DNA from 3 places in the Gottfriedia sp. NPDC057991 genome. Region 2 is predicted to be linked to each of the others. Evidence: riboswitches for the same ligand, from Rfam matches in the RefSeq annotation. Region 2 holds a riboswitch; each other region holds the start of a gene.
What was found. Region 2 has a riboswitch for S-adenosylmethionine ahead of ACFVR2_RS18465 (methionine ABC transporter ATP-binding protein). Riboswitches for the same ligand answer to the same signal wherever they lie in the genome.

Region 1: linked by a shared signal. The riboswitch ahead of metK (methionine adenosyltransferase) and the one ahead of ACFVR2_RS18465 (methionine ABC transporter ATP-binding protein) in region 2 are both predicted to bind S-adenosylmethionine.
Region 3: linked by a shared signal. The riboswitch ahead of ACFVR2_RS23550 (trans-sulfuration enzyme family protein) and the one ahead of ACFVR2_RS18465 (methionine ABC transporter ATP-binding protein) in region 2 are both predicted to bind S-adenosylmethionine.

Annotation. Positions count from the first base shown of each region.
Region 1 covers NZ_JBHVQN010000007.1:240,175-248,558, reverse strand. The annotation lists gene ACFVR2_RS21965 (ABC transporter permease) at 1-281, opposite strand, end outside; gene ACFVR2_RS21960 (ABC transporter ATP-binding protein) at 274-1,038, opposite strand; gene ACFVR2_RS21955 (ABC transporter substrate-binding protein) at 1,051-2,043, opposite strand; gene ACFVR2_RS21950 (RrF2 family transcriptional regulator) at 2,219-2,707, opposite strand; gene ACFVR2_RS21945 (carboxymuconolactone decarboxylase family protein) at 2,946-3,389, shown strand; gene ACFVR2_RS21940 (hypothetical protein) at 3,455-3,985, opposite strand; gene pckA (phosphoenolpyruvate carboxykinase (ATP)) at 4,191-5,777, opposite strand; SAM riboswitch class I at 6,089-6,203, shown strand; gene metK (methionine adenosyltransferase) at 6,412-7,608, shown strand; gene ACFVR2_RS21925 (NAD(P)-dependent alcohol dehydrogenase) at 7,765-8,384, shown strand, end outside.
Region 2 covers NZ_JBHVQN010000005.1:405,696-414,079, reverse strand. The annotation lists gene ACFVR2_RS18475 (ASCH domain-containing protein) at 144-494, shown strand; gene ACFVR2_RS18470 (hypothetical protein) at 500-934, shown strand; SAM riboswitch class I at 1,243-1,360, shown strand; gene ACFVR2_RS18465 (methionine ABC transporter ATP-binding protein) at 1,536-2,552, shown strand; gene ACFVR2_RS18460 (methionine ABC transporter permease) at 2,542-3,210, shown strand; gene ACFVR2_RS18455 (MetQ/NlpA family ABC transporter substrate-binding protein) at 3,207-4,055, shown strand; gene ACFVR2_RS18450 (M20 family metallopeptidase) at 4,101-5,291, shown strand; gene ACFVR2_RS18445 (YidH family protein) at 5,580-5,969, shown strand; gene ACFVR2_RS18440 (alpha/beta fold hydrolase) at 6,054-6,923, shown strand; gene ACFVR2_RS18435 (MerR family transcriptional regulator) at 7,355-8,179, shown strand; gene ACFVR2_RS18430 (Nramp family divalent metal transporter) at 8,344-8,384, opposite strand, start outside.
Region 3 covers NZ_JBHVQN010000009.1:77,126-85,509, reverse strand. The annotation lists gene ACFVR2_RS23570 (DUF4272 domain-containing protein) at 142-342, opposite strand; gene ACFVR2_RS23565 (NAD(P)/FAD-dependent oxidoreductase) at 509-1,963, opposite strand; gene ACFVR2_RS23560 (hypothetical protein) at 2,348-2,770, shown strand; gene ACFVR2_RS23555 (trans-sulfuration enzyme family protein) at 2,970-4,121, opposite strand; gene ACFVR2_RS23550 (trans-sulfuration enzyme family protein) at 4,127-5,296, opposite strand; SAM riboswitch class I at 5,379-5,482, opposite strand; gene ACFVR2_RS23545 (ATP-dependent DNA helicase) at 5,561-7,834, opposite strand; gene ACFVR2_RS23540 (YcxB family protein) at 7,960-8,384, opposite strand, start outside.

The DNA of each region.
Region 1 (8,384 bases), on a different contig from region 2:
ATTGTTCCTAAAATAAATCCAACGAGTGTTTCAGTGATTGTAGTCATAGCATCATGATAAATAGAGCCATCTCCCAATTTTGCACTGAGTAAATCGTAAATTTTAGTAGGTGAACTAAACAATAAAGGATCAATTACTCTTCGATGACTTAAAAGCTCCCAAGCTATAAAAAAGACAATAATAATTAATAGTTGGAAGAAAAATATGAGTAGCTTTTTACGGCGATTTTTTTTGACGATACTGGCGTGATAGGATTTTAGTTCGTCATTTACTTTAGCCACGTTTCTCCAACTCCTTCCAAATCGCAGAAACATAAGAAGAAAAGAGTGATTGGTGTCGTGTTTCAAAAGGGGAGCGAATACTTAATTCTTCTGGTAAATTGAAAATTTTTGATATTTTTGTAGGAGCATTTGTTAGCGTTATAACCCGGTCACACATGGCTACTGCTTCTTCAATATCGTGAGTTACTAAGATAGCAGTAGTATTTAACTTCTTAAATAAGTTGAAAACTAATTCTTCAAGCTTTACTTTATTTTGATAATCTAGAGCGGAAAATGGTTCATCTAATAATACAATTGATGGACTTGTAGAAAGAGTTCTCACTAATGCAACGCGTTGTCTCATTCCGCCGGATAGTTCTCTTGGGTATGCATTTTCATAATCCTTTAGTCCAACTTCATTTAACAATTCTAGCGTTCGATTTTTATTTTCTTCGGTATCCTTATCTAGAATCTGAAGACCTAGAAAGATATTTTCTTTAATTGTTTTCCAAGGGAATAAATAGTCATGCTGAAGCATGTAACCAATTTCTCCCGATTTTATATCATAAGGCTTACCTTTAAACTTTACTGAACCGTCATATGGTGTAAGCAATGAAGAAATAATCGATAAAAGTGTGCTTTTTCCACAGCCACTTGGACCTAATACAGATACAAATTCACCTTTTTCAACTTCAAACGTTAAGCCATCCAATATTTTAATTGCCTTTTCCTTCGATAAAAATACATGAGAAATATCATTAACTGTTAGATAACTCATTTTGTTAACCTACTACTTCTCCGTAGATTTTTCGGCAAATTTTGTATCAACTAAAACTGAGTGTGGAACTTCTTTTGGTAATACACCAGAGTTCTTCATAATCTTTTGAAGATTATTCCACTCATCTTCTTCTAATATTGGATTTGTTGAATATGAATTTTGAGACTTATAACGATCAATAACTTTTATTGAAATGTCTAAGGGAGTATCTTTAAAGAATGGTGCAACACTTTTTGCAATCTCTTCTGCAGAATGAGTATCAACCCATTGTTCAGCTTCATAAATTGCATCTGTAAATTTCTGAGCTGTTTTCGCATTTTTCTTCAAATAACTTTCTTTTGCTATAAAAGCTGTGTAAGGAACTTTTCCAGATTCCAAGCCGAATGAAGCAACAATTTTACCTCTTCCTTCTTTTTCCATAATACTTGCTGTAGGTTCAAACAATTGAACATACTCTCCAGTACCTGAAGCATATGCATTCGCGATATTTGCGAAGTCAATGTTCTGAATAAGGTTCAAATCTTTTTGTGGATCGATCCCATGTTTACTTAGGACATACTCGCCAACCATTTGTGGCATTCCACCTTTTCTTTGACCTAAAAATGTTTTGCCTTTTAGTTGGTCCCAATTAAATGGTACAGTTTGATTTCTAGCTACTAGAAATGTTCCATCAGTTTGAGTCAATTGGGCAAAGCTTTTTACTGGGTCATTTGCACCTTGAGCGTATACATATATTGTTGTTTCAGGCCCAACTAATCCTATATCTGCACCGTTTGACAATACAGCAGTCATAGTTTTATCTCCACCAGCAGTAGTTGTGATCTCAACATCCAAACCATGCTTTTTGAAGATTCCTTCACTAATGGCCACATATTGAGGTGCATAAAACAATGAATGTGTCACTTCTGCAACTCTTACCTTTGTAGTACCATCTTTAGGTTTATCTTTCGAACATGCACCTAAAATAGAAGCAACTAATAAAAACAAAATAACAAGCCATTTGATTTTCATTTAATCCCTCCTAATCGAAAATATACAATTAGCCTATGCAATAGGAGAAAATGGGTGAATGCGGAGTACGGACTCTACTAAAATAGCTCGGTTACTTATGTGTAATCTGAGGTGGTTGAACAAAGAAAAAACCTCTCTTACTTCCTTTTTAGGAAATTAGAGAGGTTTTTTATCTACTTTTTGTAAAATATTTTCGAGTATCTTCCCGTATTTCGTTAGGTAAAACACTTTCTAATTCTTTGTTTAACCATGAAAGTGTTTTATTACGTAAATAATCATGCATTTTTTCTTCGGCAGAGAGCATGACTAAATTAATCGTGCAGGTGGCACTTGGAGTACAACCTTTTTCTCTAATAAGATATCCGTTATCTTTAATATTTTTACATTGAAATATTGGCTTAGAGCCTTCAATTGCTTCAATTACATCCCAAAAAGAAATTTCTTCTGGTGACTTGGCAAGTTTGAAGCCACCTTTAACTCCTGGAACGGAACTTACAATACCAGCTTTAGACAGCTTACTAAAAATCTTTGAAAGATATGTATCTGAAACACCTTGAAAGAAGGATAGTTCCTTTATTCCAATTGGAGAATCTTCAGGAGTGTCAATTAAATAAACAAGGCAGTGAAGTGCATACTCAACTCCAACGCTATACTGCATGAAAACACCTTCTTCATAAATGAGATTATTTTTAATTAATCTTAGAAATGTTTTATTTCTTTGTCAAACATTTACTTTTAGGAGCAATTCAATGTTAAAAGAAGTTTGACATAAACAGATAAACGACTTATTATAGATAATATGAATCGGCGATTACTTATGTCGCTAATTTTGATATTTCCAAAAACTACATTTAATTTAATTATTTTTAGAATTAACTTTTTTAGGGGGAATTAAAATGGAAAAACAAATTAATTATTCAAAATTAGCACCAGAAGCACTTAAAATAATGATGGAAATGGAAAAGTATATTAAATCAGCGGGTATTGATGATAAACTTCGTGAACTGATTAAAATTCGTGCTTCACAAATAAATGGTTGTGCATTTTGCCTTGACATGCATTCCTCTGAAGCGAGGGAAATAGGAGAAACTGAACAACGTTTATACTGTGTTAGTGCATGGAGAGATTGTGACTTTTACACAGATGCAGAAAAAGCAGCTTTAGAATTAACTGAGCATATTACACTGATTTCGAATAAAGGTGTACCTGAGGAACTATATAATCGTGTAAGTAAACACTTTAGCGAAAAAGAATATGTAAATCTTGTATTCACAATCAATCAAATTAACAGTTGGAATCGTATCTCTATTTCTATGGGAAATAGACCAGCTGAAAAATAATATCCTAATAAAATTAAAAAATAAAAAATGAGCCGAAGATTGGCTCATTTTTTTAATGAAATTTTTCAATTCTTATTAAAATTTTGTACTTTTATAACATCGCTTTTTATTAATTTATTTTTATTAGAATAAATTTTTATAGTGTAAAGATCATTATTATTTTTAATATAATTTTTTTGATCTATTGTTATATTTGAAGTAGCAATAGAACTAGAGAGATTAAAAAAGGCTCTTCCATTTATGGTTTCGTATACTTGATTATGATTTATTTCTTCAATATTGACTCCAAATATTGATTGGACTTTTTTAGGTAGTAGGATTTCTATTTGAGCATTTTCTATATCGTTTTTATAACGTTCTGGTACTGATAAGACTAAATAATATTCCACTCCATAAAGTAATTGATTATTCACAGAATCTTTGATCTCATAATCTCTTTTGGATAATGATTCAATTTTTGGTTCAATTTCTTTAGAAGACAGTGAATCATGCTTATCTAAATTTTTAGACGAGGTACCAGTATTAAATAAAAAAAAGGAAGTTAATAAAATTGCAGTAAATGAAAAAATCAGAGTGAATATCTTTATGGATCTCATTTTAATCCTCCATTTAATTCGATAAATAAATAGTGATTAGTATTCATGTTCAGTTTATTTAATGTTACTTTAATCCTATTCTATAAATGTTAATAATTTCCTTTTATTGAGTGAGGTTGTTTTTTAATACTGAAAATAAAAAGAGGCTGCCAAAAAGTCATAGATTCCGACTTTTTGGACAGCCCTTACATTTTAATTTATTAGATTATTTTAAAGGTCCACCAAGTTCAGCTAATTGAGCATCAAAGCCTTCAAACTTTTTGAAGTTTTCTTTGAATTTAGTTACTAATTCAAGAGCTTTTTGATCATAAGCTGATTTGTCTTCCCAAGTTGTTGAAGGAACTAATACGCTATCAGGTACACCAGGTACATGAGTTGGAATTGCTAAACCGAAAAACTCATCTTGTGTAGTTTCAATGTTGTTTAAATCACCTTCAAGTGCAGCGTGAACCATTGCTCTTGTGTAAGAAAGATTCATACGTTTACCTACGCCGTATTCTCCACCAGTCCAACCAGTGTTTACTAAGAATACATTTACATTATGCTTTTCAATTTTTTCACCAAGCATTTTTGCATATTCTACAGCTGGAAGCGGTAAGAATGGTGATCCGAAACATGTTGAGAATGTTACTTGTGGAGAAGTAACACCACGCTCAGTACCTGCTAATTTACTAGTAAATCCACTTAAGAAGTGATACATAGCTTGCTCTTTTGTTAATTTACTGATTGGAGGTAATACTCCAAATGCATCAGCAGTTAAAAAGATAATTGCATGTGGATGTCCAGCAACGCTTGGCTCAATGATATTTTGAATTGCTTGCATTGGGTATGCAGCACGAGTATTTTCTGTTAAAGTTGTATCATCATAGTCAGCTAAACGGCTATCAGATTTAACAACTACATTTTCTAAAACTGTACCAAATTTAATTGCAGAGAAAATTTGTGGCTCTTTTTCAAATGTTAAATTGATACATTTAGCGTAGCAACCGCCTTCAATATTGAATACGCCATTATCTGACCAGCCGTGCTCGTCATCACCGATTAGTTTACGGTCTGCATCTGCAGATAATGTAGTTTTACCAGTTCCTGAAAGTCCAAAGAATAATGCTACATCGCCTTCGCTACCAACGTTAGCAGAACAGTGCATTGGTAAAACATTATTTTGTGGTAATAGGAAATTCATGATTGAGAAAATAGATTTTTTCATTTCTCCAGCATATTCCGTACCACCAATTAAGATTATTTTCTTTTCAAATGATACAATAACAAATGCCTCTGAATTTGTTCCATCAACTACAGGGTCTGCTTTAAATGTCGGAGCAGAAACAATTGTAAACTCTGCTTCATGTGTTTGAAGCTCTTGCTCAGTTGGGCGAATAAATAATTGATGAGCAAATAAGTTGTGCCATGCAAATTCGTTAATTACTTGGATAGGTAAACGATACTCAGTATCAGCACCAGCAAATCCTTTAAATAAGAATAATTCGTTACGATCTTTTAAGTAGTTAAGTACTTTGCTATATAATTTTTCGAATACGTCAGCAGAGATTGGTTGATTTACTGAACCCCAATCGATTAAATTTTCAACAGATGCCTCTTGAACAATAAATTTATCTTTAGGTGAACGTCCAGTATATTTGCCTGTTGAAACGCTAACTGCTCCTGTTGACGTTAAAATTCCTTCTTGTCTTGTTAGGACTTTTTCAACTAACTCAGAAACGCTTAGTTGGTTATACATTTGATTACTAGTAAGTAATTCGTTTAATTCAAAGTTTACATCAACTGTCTTCATATACTAATACCATCCTTTAAATATATTTGTCTGCCATGTAGGTATCTCGATAAATAGTATAACACATTTATTTTAATAGTGTATACTATTAGTTGGCAAAATGTGTTATGAATTTGATTAAAAAATAAATTTGAGTAAAATTTACTTATTAAATGAAGTAAGTTATATAAATGTAAATATAATATTTAGTAATTTCCCATTAAATAGAAATGAATGTAGAGATAAAGTTATTGTAGAATTATGTCTAAGTTATGATGAAAATTGTTGACAAGAAAGTGAAATTTTAATATGATACTTTTCATACGGATACTCTCTTATCCCGAGTAGGTGGAGGGATACAGGCCCTACGAAGCCCAGCAACCTCACTTTTAGTGAAAGGTGCTGAACCTGATGCAAGACTTTTTTTTATGTCTTGGACGATAAGAGCGAAAGGCAAATACCAAGAATCCTTTCCTCAGGTAATATTTGATAAGAGGAAGGCTTTTTTTTTGCTCAAAACTTAAGTACAGTGGCAATTTCGTAATTTACACTGAGTTATCTTTATCTTAAATGGGAAACATAGGAATAGGAACAAACTTTTTATTCTTATGTTGAGAAAAAAGAGATCCGTCAATTCAATTTAGGAGGGGACTCAATGTCACAACGTCGTTTATTTACTTCAGAATCAGTTACAGAAGGACATCCAGATAAAATCTGTGACCAAATCTCAGATTCAATTCTTGATGCAATTTTAGCAAATGATCCGAATGCTCGTGTAGCAGCGGAAACTTCAGTTACAACAGGTTTAGTACTTGTTGCAGGTGAAATTACAACTTCTACTTATGTAGATATCCCAAAAATCGTTCGCGAAACAATCCGTGAAATCGGTTATGACCGTGCAAAATACGGATTTGATGCAGATACATGTGCAGTTTTAACTTCTATTGATGAGCAATCAGCAGATATCGCTTTAGGTGTAGACCAAGCATTAGAAGCTCGTGAAGGTAGCATGTCAGATGAAGAAATTGAAGCAATCGGTGCAGGAGACCAAGGTTTAATGTTCGGTTTCGCTGTTAATGAAACACCTGAATTAATGCCACTTCCAATTTCATTATCTCACAAAATTGCTCGCCGTTTAACTGAAGTTAGAAAAAATGAAACAGTTTCTTACTTACGTCCAGACGGTAAAACTCAAGTTACAGTTGAGTATGATGAAAACAACAAACCAGTTCGTATTGATGCAATTGTTGTATCAACACAACATGGTCCAGAAGCTACTCAAGCTCAAATTGAAAATGATATTAAAGAACTTGTAATCAAACCAGTTGTACCTGCTGAGTTAATTGATGAAAACACAAAATTCTTTATCAACCCAACAGGTCGTTTCGTAATCGGTGGACCTCAAGGGGATGCTGGTTTAACAGGTCGTAAAATTATTGTTGATACTTACGGTGGATATGCTCGTCACGGTGGTGGCGCATTCTCTGGTAAAGATGCAACTAAAGTTGACCGTTCTGCTGCTTACGCTGCACGTTACGTTGCGAAAAACATCGTAGCTGCTGGCTTAGCTGATAAAGCTGAAGTTCAATTAGCATATGCAATTGGTGTAGCTAAACCAGTTTCTATCGCTATTGATACTTTTGGTACAGGTAAAGTTTCAGAAGAAAAATTAGTTGAAGTAATTCGCAATAACTTCGACCTACGTCCAGCTGGAATTATTAAAATGCTTGACCTACGTCGCCCGATTTACAAACAAACTGCTGCTTATGGTCACTTTGGCCGTACAGATATCGATCTTCCTTGGGAGCGTACTGATAAAGCAGAAGTTTTAAAAACTGAAGCAGGTCTATAATAAAATGATTAAGGCTGAATATGGCATATGCTATATTCAGTCTTTTTTGTTTAGCTAGAATTACATTACATCTGTTTTATTCTACATATAGGTATACTTAAAAATCATTTTTCATAGGTTTAAATGACTAAATTAAAGTTTGTAATGGAGGAACCTATGAAAGCGATTATATGTACAAAATATGGTCCACCAGAAGTTCTTCAAATAACAGAAGTTGAAAAACCAAAAATAAAAGATGATGAAGTATTAATTAAAATCCATGCAACAACTGTAACCGCAGGAGATGTAAAACTTCGAAGCTCCGATTTTCCTTATATGTACTGGCTGCCTTCCCGCCTTATGTTTGGCCTGACTAAGCCGAAAAATAAAATAACGGGTTGTGAGCTTGCAGGAGAAATAGTCACAGTTGGCAAAAACGTAAGAAATTTTAAAACAGGTGATCAAGTTTTTGGATATAGTGGTTTTACTTTTGGGGCTAATGCTGAATATATCTCTTTACATGAAGAAGGTGTTCTAGCTAAAAAGCCAATAAATATGTCATTTGAGCAAGCTGCAGCAGTACCTGTTGGGGCGCTTACTGCACTACATTTTCTAAGGAAAAGTATTATTCAAAATGGACAAAAAGTACTTATTTATGGTGCTTCAGGAAGTGTTGGAACCTATGCAATTCAGCTAGCTAAATATTTTGGTACAGAAGTTACCGCATTATGTAGTACATCTAATTTAGAATTGGTGAGATCTCTAGGAGCAAATGAAGTTATAGATTATACAAATGA
Region 2 (8,384 bases):
ATGGTGCTACATGTACGGTGCTTTTTGTTGCAATATTCTTAAATAAAATTTGCTTATTTTGTACTAAATTAATTAAAATGGAACTAGTCGTTTTTTTAAATAGCCTTTACTATAAATTTAATTTGAAATGGAGAATGAATTAAATGTCAAATCAAAATGAAACGAACGCTTTACCGCCAAAAACATGTTCAATTGAACGCCTTGTTACACTTCAAGAGGATGTCGAAAAAGTATTGGCAGGACAAAAAACTGCTACTCGCCGCAACGGGAGATATGCAGATGTTGGGGAAGTGATGACCCTTCAAAATCGCCAGTATGTTGTTGAACGAGTTTATTCGCAAGCCTTAGGTGAATTGACTGATGAGGATGCTAAGCAGGAAGGCTATACGACAGTAGAAGAGTATAAGCAATCGATCCTGTCAATACACCCTGGAATGCCTTGGCTTCCAAAAATGAGGGTATGGGTTCATGAGTTCCGTCTCATCCAAGATTAATTTATATGCTGTATAGATTGCTTCTTTACATACATATTGCTAGTGTAATCTTATCAATCGGCCCTTTTTTTGTATTGATTCCGATCATTAAAAAGCTGCATACCTCGCAGTCCGCGATACAACAGAGCTATTTGGATGTATTCCGGTTTGCTGTCAGATTAGCAAAGCATGCTGGGCATGTACTGGTTGGATCAGGGGTCTTGTTGGTACTAGTGGGCCATTGGTCGTGGAAAACATCTTGGATTGTGATGACCATTCTTCTTTTGGTGAGTTCATTATTTTTTCTAGCTAGAGCCTTTTCACCGACCATTCGGAAATTCAGTGAACCAACCCATGACCGGAGAATGCTGATTCAGAAGCTTCGTCGATCTATTTGGATTTACATCGTTCTTTTGATGGTTATGCTATGGTTTATGGTAGTAAAGCCTGCATTATGGTAGGCATGATTCAATTAAGCAGACAAGTTCTCTTTTATCGAAGAAGCCTTGTCTGCTTTTTTTGGTCTTCTTTTAAATGAAATACTAATAAAAATTCAAAAAAAATAAGCATACCGACCTATTTCAAACGGTATATGAAATAGTTTTTTTGATTTGAATATGAAGGACATAAGACCCGATTCAAACAGTGCTCGTAAAAAAATGCTATTTTCAAACATAATTTTTTCTAAAAAATTTTTAAAAAATTCTTGACGTATTATAAAAAGAGAGATAACATGAACTCAATAATTTAAAAACTTAATAAATTCTATTACTTATCCAGAGAGGTGGAGGGACTGGCCCTACGATACCTCGGCAACGGGTTTGTTGTTTCGTAACAAATACCGTGCTAATTCCTGCAAATCGTTCAAGCGATTTGAAAGATAAGAAGTAAAGTGGCTTATATATTATAACCCCTCTTCTTATCTGTCCTATTGGATAAGAAGGGGGTTTTTTGATGTGTTGCCATAGGAGAAAAATGGGGGAAACATAAATATAAATCCTAGTTTTCAAATGTGTTTACTAAGTTATAGTATTTGTAATAACTTGCATTGGAGGAAGGAATTTGATTGAGATTAAAAATGTCTCCAAGGTTTATCCTGGAAGACCACCAATTAAAGCTTTAAATAATATTAATATGAAAATTGAGAAAGGTGAGATCTATGGAATCATTGGCTTTTCTGGAGCAGGAAAAAGTACATTAATTCGTTGTTTAAATAGACTTGAAGAGCCAACAGAAGGTTCAGTTCTGATCGATGGATTGAACCTAATGACATTAAAAGATGAAGAGTTACGTAAGACACGTAGAAAAATTGGTGTCGTATTCCAACACTTTAATCTACTTTCAGCCAAAACGGTATTTGATAATATCGCAATGCCGCTATACCTTGAAGGAAAGAAGAAACGGGATGTTCAGGAAAAGGTAATGGAATTAATTGAATTTGTTGGACTTACAGGGAAGCAAGATGTATTTCCGGGGCACTTATCGGGGGGACAAAAGCAAAGAGTGGGAATTGCAAGGGCACTCGTAACAGACCCAGATCTTTTGTTATGTGATGAAGCTACATCTGCATTAGACCCTGAAACAACAAAGAATGTATTAGAGCTTTTAAGGAAGGTAAATAAATCCTATAATCTTACAATTTTCCTTATTACCCATGAAATGAGTGTAATTCGTGATTTATGTGATAAAGTGGCCGTCATTGATAATGGTGAAATTGTCGAAGAAGGCAATGTTTACAACGTTTTTACGAATCCACAAAAAAGTATTACAAAGAATTTTGTTAACACTGTATTACAAAATGAGGTGCCGTCTAGGTTATCGAAAACATTATCAAAGGGGAAATATTATCAATTAGTCTTCCTAGGTGACAAGGCAGCCAATCCACTATTATCAGAGGTTCTTAAAAAATTTGATATACATTTAAACATTCTTTATGGATCGATTACAGAGCTACAAGAAAGACCTTATGGGAATTTGCTTGTGGCACTAGAAGGAACAAAAGAGGAAAGCGCAAAAGCTATTAAATTTATTTCGGAAAAGGGGATAGATGTAAGGGAGGTTGAGTTAAATGGAGCTTAATTGGGAATTCTTTTGGCCGCAGTTTTTGCAGGCAACTCAAGATACATTTCTAACTGTACTAGGGTCATTTATTTTTGGCACAATCATAGGATTGCCTTTAGGTATTATCCTAGTTGTAACAAGGCCAGGTCATATAATGGAAAACAAACCTTTATTTACGTTGCTAAATACCATTATAAATATTGTTCGATCTGTACCATTTATTATTTTACTAGTTGCCATTATACCGTTTACTAGATTATTGACGGGAACGTCCATTGGCGTAGTGGCAGCAATTGTTCCGCTTTCAATCTTTGTAGGACCTTATTTGGCAAGATTGATTGAGAATTCCATGCTAGAAGTGGATAAGGGAGTGCTGGAAACTGCCTATTCAATGGGAGCAACAAAGTTTCAAGTCATCGTGAAGTTTATTTTACCTGAAGCGATTCCATCGTTGATTCTATCATTTACAACTGCAACGATTGGATTGATTGGATCGACCGCGGCAGCTGGTGCCGTTGGTGCTGGGGGATTAGGTGACTTAGCTATTACATATGGTTATCAGCGCTTTGAAACATTGGTTATTGTCATTACAGTTGTATTACTAGTAGTTATTGTTCAACTCATACAAAGTTTAGGAAATACGTGGTCAAGATATGTAAGGAGGAAAAGAGGATGAAAAAGTTTTTTACTATTTTTGCAGCATTATTATTAACGGTTTCGGTATTATCAGCATGTGGTTCTAATGCATCATCAGGTAATGGAAAAGAGAGAACAGTTAAGATTGGTATTAACGGTGATGATTATGAACTTTGGAATATTGTACAAAAACAAGTGAAAAATGAAGGGATTAAATTGAAAATTATATCATTTTCAGATTATGTTCAGCCTAACACAGCACTAAATGACGGTAGCCTTGATTTAAATGCTTTTCAAACGATTACTTATATGAACCAATTTAAAGGCGATCATAATTTAGATATTTCAGCGATTGGCTCGACGGTGATTGCGCCAATGGGGATATACTCACATAAATTTAAAAAGCTAAGTGATATTCCAGATGGAGCAACGATTACGATACCAAATGATGTTACGAACGCTGGCCGTGCACTTAAACTATTACAATCTTCAAAGTTAATTAGTTTAGTAGATAATTTTGACCCTAAAGGAAGTATTGAACAAATTAAAGAAAATCCTAAGCATTTAAAAATCAAACCGATTGCTGCAGGGCAAACAGCTAGATCATTAGATGATGTGGCAGCAGCGATCATCAATAATGGATTCGCCGTTCAAGCGGGCTTAGACCCTTCAAAGGATCCACTTTATAAGGAAGATCCTAATGATAAAGCAGCTATGCCGTATATCAATGTTATTGCATCTCGTACGAAGAATAAAGATGACAAGGACTTTGCAAAGATTGTAAAGTCTTATCAATCAAAAGAAGTTCATGATTACATTATTAAACGTGACAAAGGCGCTACGGTTCCGGTAGTCATTTCGATTGATAAAATTAAAAGTCTATAAAGCTAGTTCATGCTTATTTAAAAGAATAGAAGGGAGATCGTTTAAATGACAGTTCAAATTGAAACACAAAGAGAACAAATTGTGAAAAGTATTGAGGAAGCGAAGGAAACCTATCTTGAAATTAGCCACCAAATTCATGAGAAACCTGAAATTGGCAATCAAGAATTTTTTGCATCAGAAACACATACTAAAATTCTAGAAGAAGCTGGTTTCGATGTAACACGTAATATTGCGGGACATGAAACAGGTTTTGTAGCAAGGAAAACGTCATCTAAGCAAGGCCCAACCATCGCTTTTTTAGCAGAATACGATGCGCTACCTGGTCTTGGTCATGCATGCGGACATAATATTATTGGGACAACAAGTGTAGCAGCAGGAATCGCTCTTGCTGAAGTCATCTCTGGGACTGGCGGAGAGGTTGTCATATTTGGAACACCTGCAGAAGAGGGTGGGCCAAACGGAAGTGCAAAGGGGAGTTTCGTAAAAAATGGTTTACTAGAAGGTGTTGATGTAGCTCTTATGCTCCACCCAAGTGGTAAAACAGGTTTGTCGAGTCCATCTTTGGCAGTCGATCCATTAGACTTCCATTTTTATGGAAGAGCAGCTCATGCTGCTGGGTCACCAGAACATGGAATTAATGCCTTAGATGCAGTAATCCAGTTATTCAATGGCATTAATGCCCTTCGTCAGCAGCTTTCTAGTGATGTTCGCATACACGGAATTATCACTCATGGAGGCGATGCACCAAATATTATTCCAGAGTATGCTTCAGCGAGATTTTTCATCCGCGCTAGTACTTGGAAGCGTACGGAGGAAGTATCTACTAAGATTCGTAATATTGCCGAAGGAGCAGCACTTGCAACTGGTAGTACTGTGAAAATTGAAAGATTCCAAAATGAAGTCCATGATTTTATTATTAATGAATCTCTTGATGAGATTTTAGGTGAAGAACTAAGCCTATTGGGGGAAATAGTGAATAGCAAAAGCGGCGGGCTTGGATCTACTGATGCCGGAAATGTAAGCCATGTAGTTCCGACTTCTCACGCATATATTAAAATAGGACCTGATGATTTAATTGCTCATACGAATGAATTCCGTGAAGCTGCGAGATCGCCACTTGGTGATCATGCTCTAGTAACGGGCGCAAAAGCTTTGGCTCTGACGGGCTATCGTTTAATAACTGATAAAAACCTTTTGGAAAAGGTTCAAAATGAATTCCATCAAACAGAAAAATAGTTAGCTGAACGGTCAGAAAGATGGACGGAATTACCATCTTTTTGACCGTTTTATTTTTGAAAGCTCAGTCTAATGACGTTATTTGTTCTATTTATATAGTAGTCTTCTGTTAATTTCTCCTTCCGTTATTCACCTAATAAAAAATCTAAATCTACATTACCCCATTTCAATTTTATCAAAACGTAATCTCAACTTTACTAAATCTTAAATTTTAAAGTTTAAACTAAAACTTAGATATGGTTTCTACAAGTTTATCACTCTATAAATCTTTGATAGGGGTAATTTAATATGGTTTCTTTAAATAAAGTAAAAGATTTCTCAGATGAAAGTGTTAAATATGCACAACAGCATCTAGCAAACGAAAGGACATATTTAGCATGGCTGCGTACTGCAATCTCAATTACTGGTGTAGGATTTTTAACAACTTCACTACACTTTACAATTAAAATTAGTGATAACCAATTCATTAATACATTAGCAATTTTTCTTGGCATATATGCATGTGTTGTTGGTTTTATTACTGGAGTGTTAGCTACTATTCAATACAGTAAAAAGCGGAAAGAAATTCAAAATGGAAAATTTTTACCTACACATAATTCAATTATTCTTGTATCAATTCTATTTTCTTTTTTGATATTCATGATTGTGTTGTATTTGTCATTATTATTATTTAAATAAAGCTGAATGGTTTCATTTTTTTCTCTGTTTTTTTTATAGGGATATTTTTATAAAAATCGAATATTACATAAAGTGGACACTAAAATGAATGGAGTGATTGATATTTTTTATCCTGAGTCTCGGTTTGAACCGATTAATGGAATGGAGCTTCATTTTACAGAATGGGGAGAAAGAAAAAATCCAACAGTTGTTTGTTGGCATGGTTTAACTAGGAATGGTAGGGATTTTGATATTTTAGCTCGTCATTTAGCTAAGGATTACCATGTAATTTGCCCAGATACGATCGGACGAGGATTAAGTCAGTGGAGTACTTCTCCTGAGCAAGATTACTGTTTTGAAAACTATGTAAATATAGCGATTGGTTTATTAGATCGTTTAGAAATTGAACAAGTTCGATGGGTAGGGACTTCAATGGGTGGAGCAATTGGAATGCGACTTGCTGGTACGCCGAAACATCTAAGTCGTATTTCTCATTTAGTATTAAATGATATTGGGGCAGGTGCTTCAGAAAACCAACCACAAGATATTGAAGGAATTAAGAGAATTATTAGCTATGTTGGTACACCACCTCAATTTAAAACATTTACTGAATTGAAGAATTACTATAAGTTAATTTATCATTCATTTGGTGTTTCGAGCGAAGAAGAATGGAATGACTTTACGCAAAATTCTTGCCGTAGAAGAGATGAGGGTGGAATAGGACCAGATTATGATCCTAAAATTGTATTACAATTTCAGCATACGGAAGATCTAACTTTGTGGAATTACTGGGAAGCTATTCAGTCCAAGATTTTACTCATACGAGGAGAAGTTTCGGACGTCTTGCCACTTGATGTAGCATTAAAAATGAAGGAAACGCAAAAATTCCAAATGGAAACAATACCTAAAGTTGGTCATGCACCTGCTTTAAATACAAATGAACAAATTTCAATCATTGATAAATTTTTTAAATAAGTTTAGGGTTTTATTCGATCTATTTGAAATTGTGGGTTGTTCCATATGTCGGGTTAACTGACGAAGGAGCGGCCTTTTGTATTGAAAATATAACTGATGAACTATGTAGAGGGATCATAGCTGCACTTTTCATTTGTAGTTGATATGATTGCCCTTTTTTATAAATAATAAGTAGATTTTATACAATATAGTAAGAATTAGAGCATACTTGAAGGTTTTCGATGTGGGAATAGCCAATATTGTACAATTTTCATGTCATAATACATTAACTGGTATGAGTAATTTTTAATCATAATTGCGGTTTTAGAAATTTAATTGCAGTTCATCGTTTATTTACAGCTCGGAGAATTCCCCACGCCCTTCTTTATTTAATACTATTGACTATGACGCTACGTAACCGTATAAACTGTGAAAAGAAAGGAGGAGGAATCGTGGATAGTAAGTTTTATTATATAACCGAATTTGCCAGAAAAACTTCTATTTCTGTTAGAACACTGCGATACTACGACAAAATTGGTTTACTAATACCAACAAATACCGACGAATCGGGTTTTAAGTTATACACAGATTCTGATCTAGTCCATCTTCAATCAATACTTACTTTCAAATTTTTAGGATTTTCTTTGAAGGATATTCAATCTATTTTAACGGAAAGTAGTTTAGATTTATCTAAGAAGTTAAAAGAACAAAAAGCAATGTTGAAAGGTAAAAAAGACCAAATTGATCAGATTATTAATGTGATTGAGCAGGTTGAAACATCGCTAAAATCTGATTCAATTGATTATGAAAGTGTTACAGAGTTGATTCAAATGGCACATTTTAATTTAAAGCCTGATTGGGTAAATAAGTATTTATCAACTGAAGACCGTAAAGTGATGAGGAACATCGCCAAGCAGTCATACACTAAAGAGACTTTACATAAATTAGCGAAGCGAGGATGGACTGAAGGAGATCATGTTCGTCATTTAAATGATTATCAATATTTTAGAAGAAAGTTAACAGAGCTAGTTCAAGAAGGATATAAAATTGAAAGTGTTGAAGCGCAAGAACTTGTTAAGTTTTTGATGGAAATGAATAGTCGCTATAGTCAAAATGATCCAGAAATTAAAGAAGGCATGAAAAAATCTTGGGAAAGATTTAAATCATTACCCGAAGATCAAAAGCCAAAAACATATACAATTCCAGAAATTGAATTAGATTTTATCAGACAAGCTAGTAGTTATTATCATCTAAATCTAGATGGTCATAAATCATAAAAAACAGAAAAATCATAGGGGTTTTTCTGTTTTTTTCGTTTAAAGAACTTAGATCTTTTTAAATGATCGGTTCTACTTTCAATGCAAAGTTTCTTAAAAAGTGAAGTAAAAAAGATTGAACAAATGTCATTCAAACATCTGTTCAATCTTTTTTTTTCAATTTATTATTTAAAGAATGTTGCCCAAAGTAAATATACATTTAATA
Region 3 (8,384 bases), on a different contig from region 2:
AGATGAAAGGTTGCTTTCGTCACGGAATCGAGAAGCCCCCACTTCAAGCGTTAGCTCAGTGGTGGGAGTGGTTCACGACTCCTAACTTATTTGTAATTTATTTTATAATACACTTCGATCTAATCTTGCTTGTTCAACCATTTATGTACTTAAATCAATATCATCCCAGTCTACAGAGGGATTAATAACCCATTCTAAAACTTTCCTTCTCTCTATGACTAAACCTTCATTAATTGAATTTAATATTTTTCCTTTTAGTCTTGAATCAACTACGAACCAATGTGTTCTATAATATAAATCTGCCATATTATAAATTTCAGTTTCAGATTTTAGCTTTAACAACATATTTCCTCCACTAAGTTTCCATCAGAAATCTTTTAATTAAATTATACATCTTCAAAAAAGTATCGTTAATTCCTTATTCAGCTAAAAGGCAAAAAATTATCTATTCTAACAAAACAAACCTCTAATGCTATAACAATGCACTAGAGGTTTGTTAAATTAAGTATTAAACAGTAACTAATTCTTTTTCTTTGCTTTCAATTTTCGTAATGATATCACGCGCAATCCATACGCCACATGCGCTTGCTTGGGCTAAACCACGAGTAACGCCCGCTCCATCTCCACCTAGATATAATCCAGAGATTTCACTTTCAAAGTGTACATTTAGCTTCGGTCGAGCCGAATAGAATTTTGCTTCTACGCCATAGAAAAGTGTATGTTCTGCAGCGATACCTGGAGTCACATGATTTAATGCTTCTACCATTTCAATTAAACTTTTCATTGTATTATATGGTAAAACTAGTCCTAAGTCCCCTGGTACTGCTTCTTTTAAAGTTGGTTCTAAAAAGCCTTCTTTAATACGTTTTTCAGTTGAGCGGCGACCTTTTAATATATCTCCGTATTTTTGCACGATTACTCCACCGTGTGAAAGCATGTTTGCAAGGCGTGAAACCTCATGTGCATATTCATTTGGTTTGTCAAATGGTTCTGCGAATTGATGCGATACTAATAAGGCAAAGTTTGTATTTGGACTTCCTAATTTAGGATCTTTATAAGCATGTCCATTAGCAGTCATAATACCTGAATGATTTTCAACTACTACGTGCCCAGATGGATTACTACAGAATGTTCTGACTTTTGTACCCACGCTAGTATTAAATACGAATTTCCCTTCGTATAAGTGCTTATTAATTTCTTCCATTACTACGTTTGAAGTTTCAACACGAACACCAATATCAACTTGATTTGTTGACATTTTTAAACGACGTTTTTTCATAACATCAGTTAACCATTTTGAGCCATCACGACCAGGTACAATTACAACTTTCTCAGCATGTAATTCTTCACCTTTTTTTAATTTAATTCCTTTTATGATATGAGTACCTTCAACCTTTTCAGTTATTAAGTCCTCTACTTCAGTTTTGTACTTCATATCTATTTTCGTTTTTAAATACTCATAAATTCTTTTTAGAATTTCTAAATTTTGTTCCGTTCCTAAGTGACGAACTTGTGCACGTAATAATTTAAGTCCAGCTGCGTAACCACGACGTTCAATATCTCTAACTTCTTCTGTTAAAGGATCCGTAATCGATTCAGTCGCACCATGTTCTAAATTAATTTCATCAACGTATTTGATTAATTCAACTACTTGTGAATCTGATAAGTAATCTGTCATCCATCCACCAAATTCGCTTGTAATATTAAATTTCCCATCTGAATATGCTCCAGCTCCACCAAATCCATTTGTAATTGAGCAAGCTGGTAAGCAACCTGAAAAATCTTTTTTTCCTGCAGCAGGCGGACATTTTTCAATTTTCTTTTGTAAAATTGGGCAATGTCTTGCGAATATATCATGTCCTTTATCAACAAGTAGTACTTTAGCATTAGGCATTTTTAAAGTTAATTCATAACATGTAAAGATTCCAGCAGGTCCTGCTCCAACAACGATCACATCATACATCTATATATACCTCCAAATAAGGTTTAAATTATTTCATTTGATCAACCTAAAATAGAATACCATCAATCAGAATGCGTTTCAAGTAAAAACACGAACATTTTTTGTATTATTTTTAAAAAATATTCGTTTATAAACAAAGTGAAACCTTTTCATTAGAAATTACCATATGCAAATTAGCTTTATTTATCCAATATTAGACAATTCAAACTTAAAAATCAATTAATTGACATCAGACTATTATAATTAAACAATTTGTCGATTTCATCCTAATTTAACTAGAAGTTAATGATTGAAATACGAAAATATCCTATTAGATAGAATCACAATCACACCAAGTTGAATAGTTATATAAATAACAGATATTTTATATTGGAGATGGAAAAGATGCTAGAAGAAAATATAAAGGAAAAGGATGGGAAAGATCATTATCAGAAAACTAATTTAGAAGATGAGGAATTACAATCGAGTCTTGAGAGAAAAATTGTTGCTGCATCTTGGGTTAAGGCAGTTGCACAATTATATGAAACGATTACATTATCAAAATTATATTCAATCGACAAAGATCCAATCTTTCAAGGGAAAAGAGATATCATATCGGGAATGTGGATTGGTACAGCTGGTCAATTATCCGTAGCTTTTTTCGTTTCTAAGCAATTGTTCACTTCAGATAAATTAGATTTACTTGAGTTACAAAGAAGAATTGTTCTTTCCGATTCAGTTCAAATAGTTGGGAACGCATTGGCACTTATTGGTGCATCTGAGGTAATTCAAGAGGAAATTGGTGATGGGGAAATATTCCTTACTTAGTCTTCTACACTAAATAAAAAAGTAACGCAAAATCAAAAAATATAAAGTGAATTAATCCCACAAGGAAATATGATTCCATTGTGGGATTAATGTTTTTCTCGAATTGAACGGATATTCTACCGTTTTCATCTAATTATTGTTCGTTTTTCAATTCTTTTCGGCCAAATACAATTTTATTTATTGGATTTTCCTATTCCTTTCACTTTACTATTGCTCCAGCTTTTAATGCTTTTTGGAAGCTTGCAATCAAGTCTTCAATATCTTCTAAACCAACGGACACTCTTATTAATGTATCTTTAACGCCTAATCGTTCACGAACATCGAGCGGTATTGCAGCATGGGACATTTTTACAGGATATGAAACAATTGTCTCAACTCCACCTAGTGAAACTGCAACTGCAACGTTTTCGACTGATTGAAGGAAACTTGTCGTTTGTTCAATCGTTTTTAGTGTAAATGAAAGGACTGCTCCTCCTCCAGTAGCCTGCTCAAAATGAACATCGTGACCAGGATGACCTTTTAGTCCTGGGTAATAAACATCCTCAACTTCTTCTTGTTCTAAAAGCCAGTTTGCTAATTTTGATGCAGTTTGTTCATATGCATCCATACGAACTTTTAGGGTCTTTAATCCTCTTAATGTAAGCCAACAGTCCTGTGGACCTAAGATGGCTCCGAATGAATTTTGGATTGTGTATAAATCACTTGCAAGTTCTTCTGAATTTACGACCGCTAATCCTCCGATTACATCGCTATGACCTGCAATAAACTTTGTTGCACTATGAACGACAATATCAGCTCCTAAGTCTAATGGTCTTTGTAAATATGGTGATAAAAAACTATTATCTACAATGACAAGGATGTCATTTTCTTTTGCAATTTTAATTGCACTACTTAAGTCAGTAATTTTCAAAAGAGGGTTAGAAGGTGTTTCTAAATAAAGTCCTTTTGTATTTGGCTTTATTCCAGCTTCAATCTCTTGTAAATTAGAAGCGTCTACAAAGGTAAAATCGATTCCGAAACGATTTAATACTTTTGTCGCTATTCTAAATGTCCCTCCATAAACATCTTCACAAATGACAATATGATCTCCAGCTGAGAACAAAGATAATACAGAAGAGATTGCAGCCATTCCTGATGAAAACGCAAAGCCACGTACACCATTTTCTAATTTTGCAATTGTATTTTCTAACGCTTCTCTTGTTGGATTTCCACTTCTCGCATAGTCGTACTTACCAAAATTCTCTATATCAAATTGATGAAATGTTGATGTCTGATAAATTGGTATACTCAATGCACCTGTCACCTGATCAATTTCATTTCCGTTATGAATTAGTTTCGTTCCAAATTGCATGCTCATCACCCCAATGCATTTTCTAAGTCATTTAATAAATCATCAATATGTTCAATTCCAACTGATAATCGTAGTGTATGGTCATCTAGACCAAGCTTTCGTTTAAATTCCTCTGGCATTTCTGAATGAGTTTGCGTATGTGGATACGTAATTAATGATTCAACACCACCTAAGCTTTCTGCGAATGTAATGACTTTTACACTTCCTAAAACTTGTTCAACTAAACTTAAATCCTTCACTTTAAATGAAATCATTGCACCAAATCCAGTTGCCTGTTCTTTAATAATTGAATATCCCTTATGCGTTGGTAATCCTACATAATATACTTCAGTAACATTTGGATGATTTTCTAAAAACTTCGCAAGTACAATCGCATTTTTTTGACTGTATTCCATGCGTAAATGCAATGTTTTAATACCTCTTAAGATTAACCAAGAGTCAAATGGAGCTAATGTTGCACCTGTTGATTTTTGATAATAGCGAATTCGTTCATTCGTATTTTCTGAATTCGTTACGACGAAGCCAGCTAGTGTATCATTATGACCACCTAAATACTTTGTTCCACTATGAACAACAACATCTGCCCCTAATTCAATTGGTCTAAAGAAATAAGGAGTTAAAAATGTATTATCGACAATTACAATAATATCTCGTTTTTTTGCAATCTCTACTACTCTTTTTAAATCAGTTACTTTCATCATTGGATTTGAAGGTGTTTCAATAAAAATTCCTTTTGTGTTCGGTTTAAGTGCATCAAGAATATTTTCAATTTCAGTCGTATCAACAAAATTATGCTCAAGTCCATATGGCGAATAAATTTCTTCGAATAAGCGATATGTACCCCCGTATAAATCATCTGAAACAATTAGATGATCACCCTTTTTAAATAAGCTTAATACTGCAGTAACGGCTGCATTTCCTGTTGCGAATGCAACACCATAATTTGCACTTTCTAATTTTGCAACAGTATTTTCGACTTCTTCTCGAGTTGGATTTTGTAATCTTGCATAATCATATCCAGTCGATTGATGAAGTCCTGCATGTTTAAATGTAGCAGATTGATAAATTGGATAACTAATTGCACCAGTTAATGGATCATATCCTTTGCTACCATGCACAGCTACCGTTTCAATCGATTTTTTATTCGTGTTTAAAGCCTCTTTTGTGTTAGTCATTATAAATCCCCCATTTTAGTCAAATAAAAAAACCACTTCCTAAAAAATAAGAAGTGGTTATGTCTGTAAAATAAACATATCGCTCTTATCTTCCAGGTTTTTCACCTGCAGGATTTAGCACTTTCTAGTATTTACTAGAGTTGCCGGGTTTCGTCGGGCCAGTCCCTCCACCGCTCTTGATAAGATTATTTAATTATATTGTAAGTATATTAAAAACTCTGATTATTATCAATCGTTTTTTTTGAATTATTTAATTATTAACTCTTACTTCCATTCTTCAGGTACTAAACTTCGATAAAGTGAACTCTTATATCGATCATCAATTAGTAATAAAGTCCCTTCATCTGATTCAGATCGGATAACTCTTCCACCCGCTTGCATTACTTTATTCATACCTGGAAAGACATATGCATAATAATACCCATTTTTTCCAACCGAATTAAAATGCTCCTTTAAAATATTTCTTTCTAAACAAATCTGTGGCAATCCTACACCAACTACTACGACACCGTTTAATCGATCACCCTTTAAATCGATTCCTTCAGAGAATATGCCACCTAATACAGCAAAGCCAACTAACGTTTCCTCATTTAGACTATCAAACTGTAAAAGGAACTCCTCTCGTTCAATTTCAGTCATACCATTTTCTTGAACGATTGTTTTTATGTTAGGGTATTTCTCTTTAAATAAATCAACACTTTGAATTAAATATTGATATGACGGATAAAAAACTAAATAATTACCTTTTCTTTTCGTAATTTCTTTATACACGGAATCAATTAATCTTTCTAAATTTCTTTCACGATCTTGATATCGAGTTGATAGCGGATCAATTGTTACTTCCAGTTGTTCTCTATGAAAAGGAGAATCGATTGAAATTGTATAATCGCGACTTTGATCACCAAGCATATCTTGAAAAAATTGTATTGGCGTTAAAGTAGCTGAAAAATAAATTGTAGAGCGAAATCTTTTTATGACGTCATTTATTACTTTAGAAGGATCAAGGCAAAATAACTTTAAATGAACTTCACTTTTATATAGTTCATAGTAGCATACATAATTTTCATCAAAAAACTCCGCGATTTTGACGAAGTTGAGTGACTCAAAATATGTTTCAAGTAGAAGTTGTTTATTTTCGTCCTCTTCCATTTCCTGTAATTTTATTTCTACGATTTCATTAAATGTATGTAGAAGTTCTAGTAAATCCTCATCTATTTCCTTTGAAACTGGGGTTACTACGTCCTTCCATTTTTTTCTCAATTCAATAAATCGCTTATTTATTTCATTTATTATGGCATAAAGTTCATCTTTTAAATTTTTATACCTATTCTTCAACTCTAAAAATTTAGATTTGAATAGACTCGCAGAATACATTTCTCTTGCACGATCAACAAGATTATGAGCTTCATCAATTAATAAAACTGAACTTCGTTTATGTTCATCAAATAATCGTTTTAACGAAACCCTAGGATCGAAAATATAATTTACATCGCAAATAATCGCATCTGAAGAATTTAATAAATCTAATGAGTATTCAAATGGACATACCGTATGTTTGCGTGCATATTCTTCTATTTTCTCCCTGGTTAGCGCTTTTTCCGATGAAAGAATATCAAGAACAGCATCATTTATCCGGTCATAATAACCATTGGCAAATTCACAATAGTCCTTTTGACACATCGTCTCTTCTTTAAAACAGATTTTATCTTTAGCTGTAATCGTCGTACACTTTATACAAAGTCCTTGATCTGTCATTCGCTTAAATGCTTCTTCAGCAACAGTCCTAGTAATCGTCTTAGAAGTTAAGTAAAACATTCGATTTATACTATTTTCACCAATACTTTTAACCGTTGGAAAAATAGTTGAAACCGTTTTTCCAATTCCGGTTGGTGCTACCGCAAATAAATTATTACCTTCTTGAATCGTTTGATATACCGCACCCGCTAACTTTCTTTGACCTTTTCTGAAAGAAGGAAAGGGAAAATTCAATTCGTTTATTGTCTGATTCCTTAACTCAATATGATCGTATTTCCATTTAGCAAAAGGATAATAAATTTCCAGCATTTTGTATAAGTAATTTGTTAATTCATCCTTTGTAAACAAAAGATCGAAGCTTATTTTTTGCTCAGTTAAAATATTCATATATGTAAGTCTAAGTGTAATCTTTTCAAGCTGTAATTCTTCACAAATAAAATATCCATAAACTTTTGCTTGAGCCCAATGAACAGGATATGAATTTTCATTTATTTCATTTAAATCCTTCAATGTTGATTTAATTTCTTCTATTATATATTGATTATCATTAATCAATAATCCATCACAACGGCCTTCTATTTGAAACACCAATTGATCCAATGTTATGGTGCCGGATATAGGTCGTTCTTTTACATCCTGTTCACCATATTCTCTTTGGATTTTTTGGTGTGCCTTTGTTCCTTCAATTAATGGAACCGAACTTTTATATGTTACATTGATACTACCCGCTGTATGAGCATACTCAACTAGCGTTCGAACTGAAACCTTTACACAATTCTCCAAGTGAGTACCCTCCCTTTTTTACATTTTATCATAATTCTTCTTTCTTGATTAAGAATGAGAAGTAACAATAAAAAAGCTCAAGTAAAAATAACTTGAACTTTTAGCGATCAGAATGCAATATTCAACTAGCAATATAAAACTTGAATATTATATTTTCTGTAAAATTGTAATAATCTCTCCATGTCATCTTTTATTGCTTCTAGTGGTACGACAATGGCTTGCATACTTGTAAAGTAAATATAAAAGTAATTCTTCGTGCCTTTTATTTGAACGATATCATCCCACTTTATTTCATGAACACTTGATTGTGTAATTTCTTTGATTCCATTCTCATCTACCTTTAGAGAATGTTCACCGAATAAAGATTGATCGTTCTTTTCAGTTAAATGCTTAATCATTTTGTTTTTTGATGAACGGTAGAAATACTTTGGAAAATAAATGAACCAAACAATGGCTGCTAACGAAAAGGCAAGTAAATAACCAAAAAGCGGTTGTTTGAAAAGAAAGGAAATTAAAAATGGTATTACTAAATAGATTAAACTCACAGCAA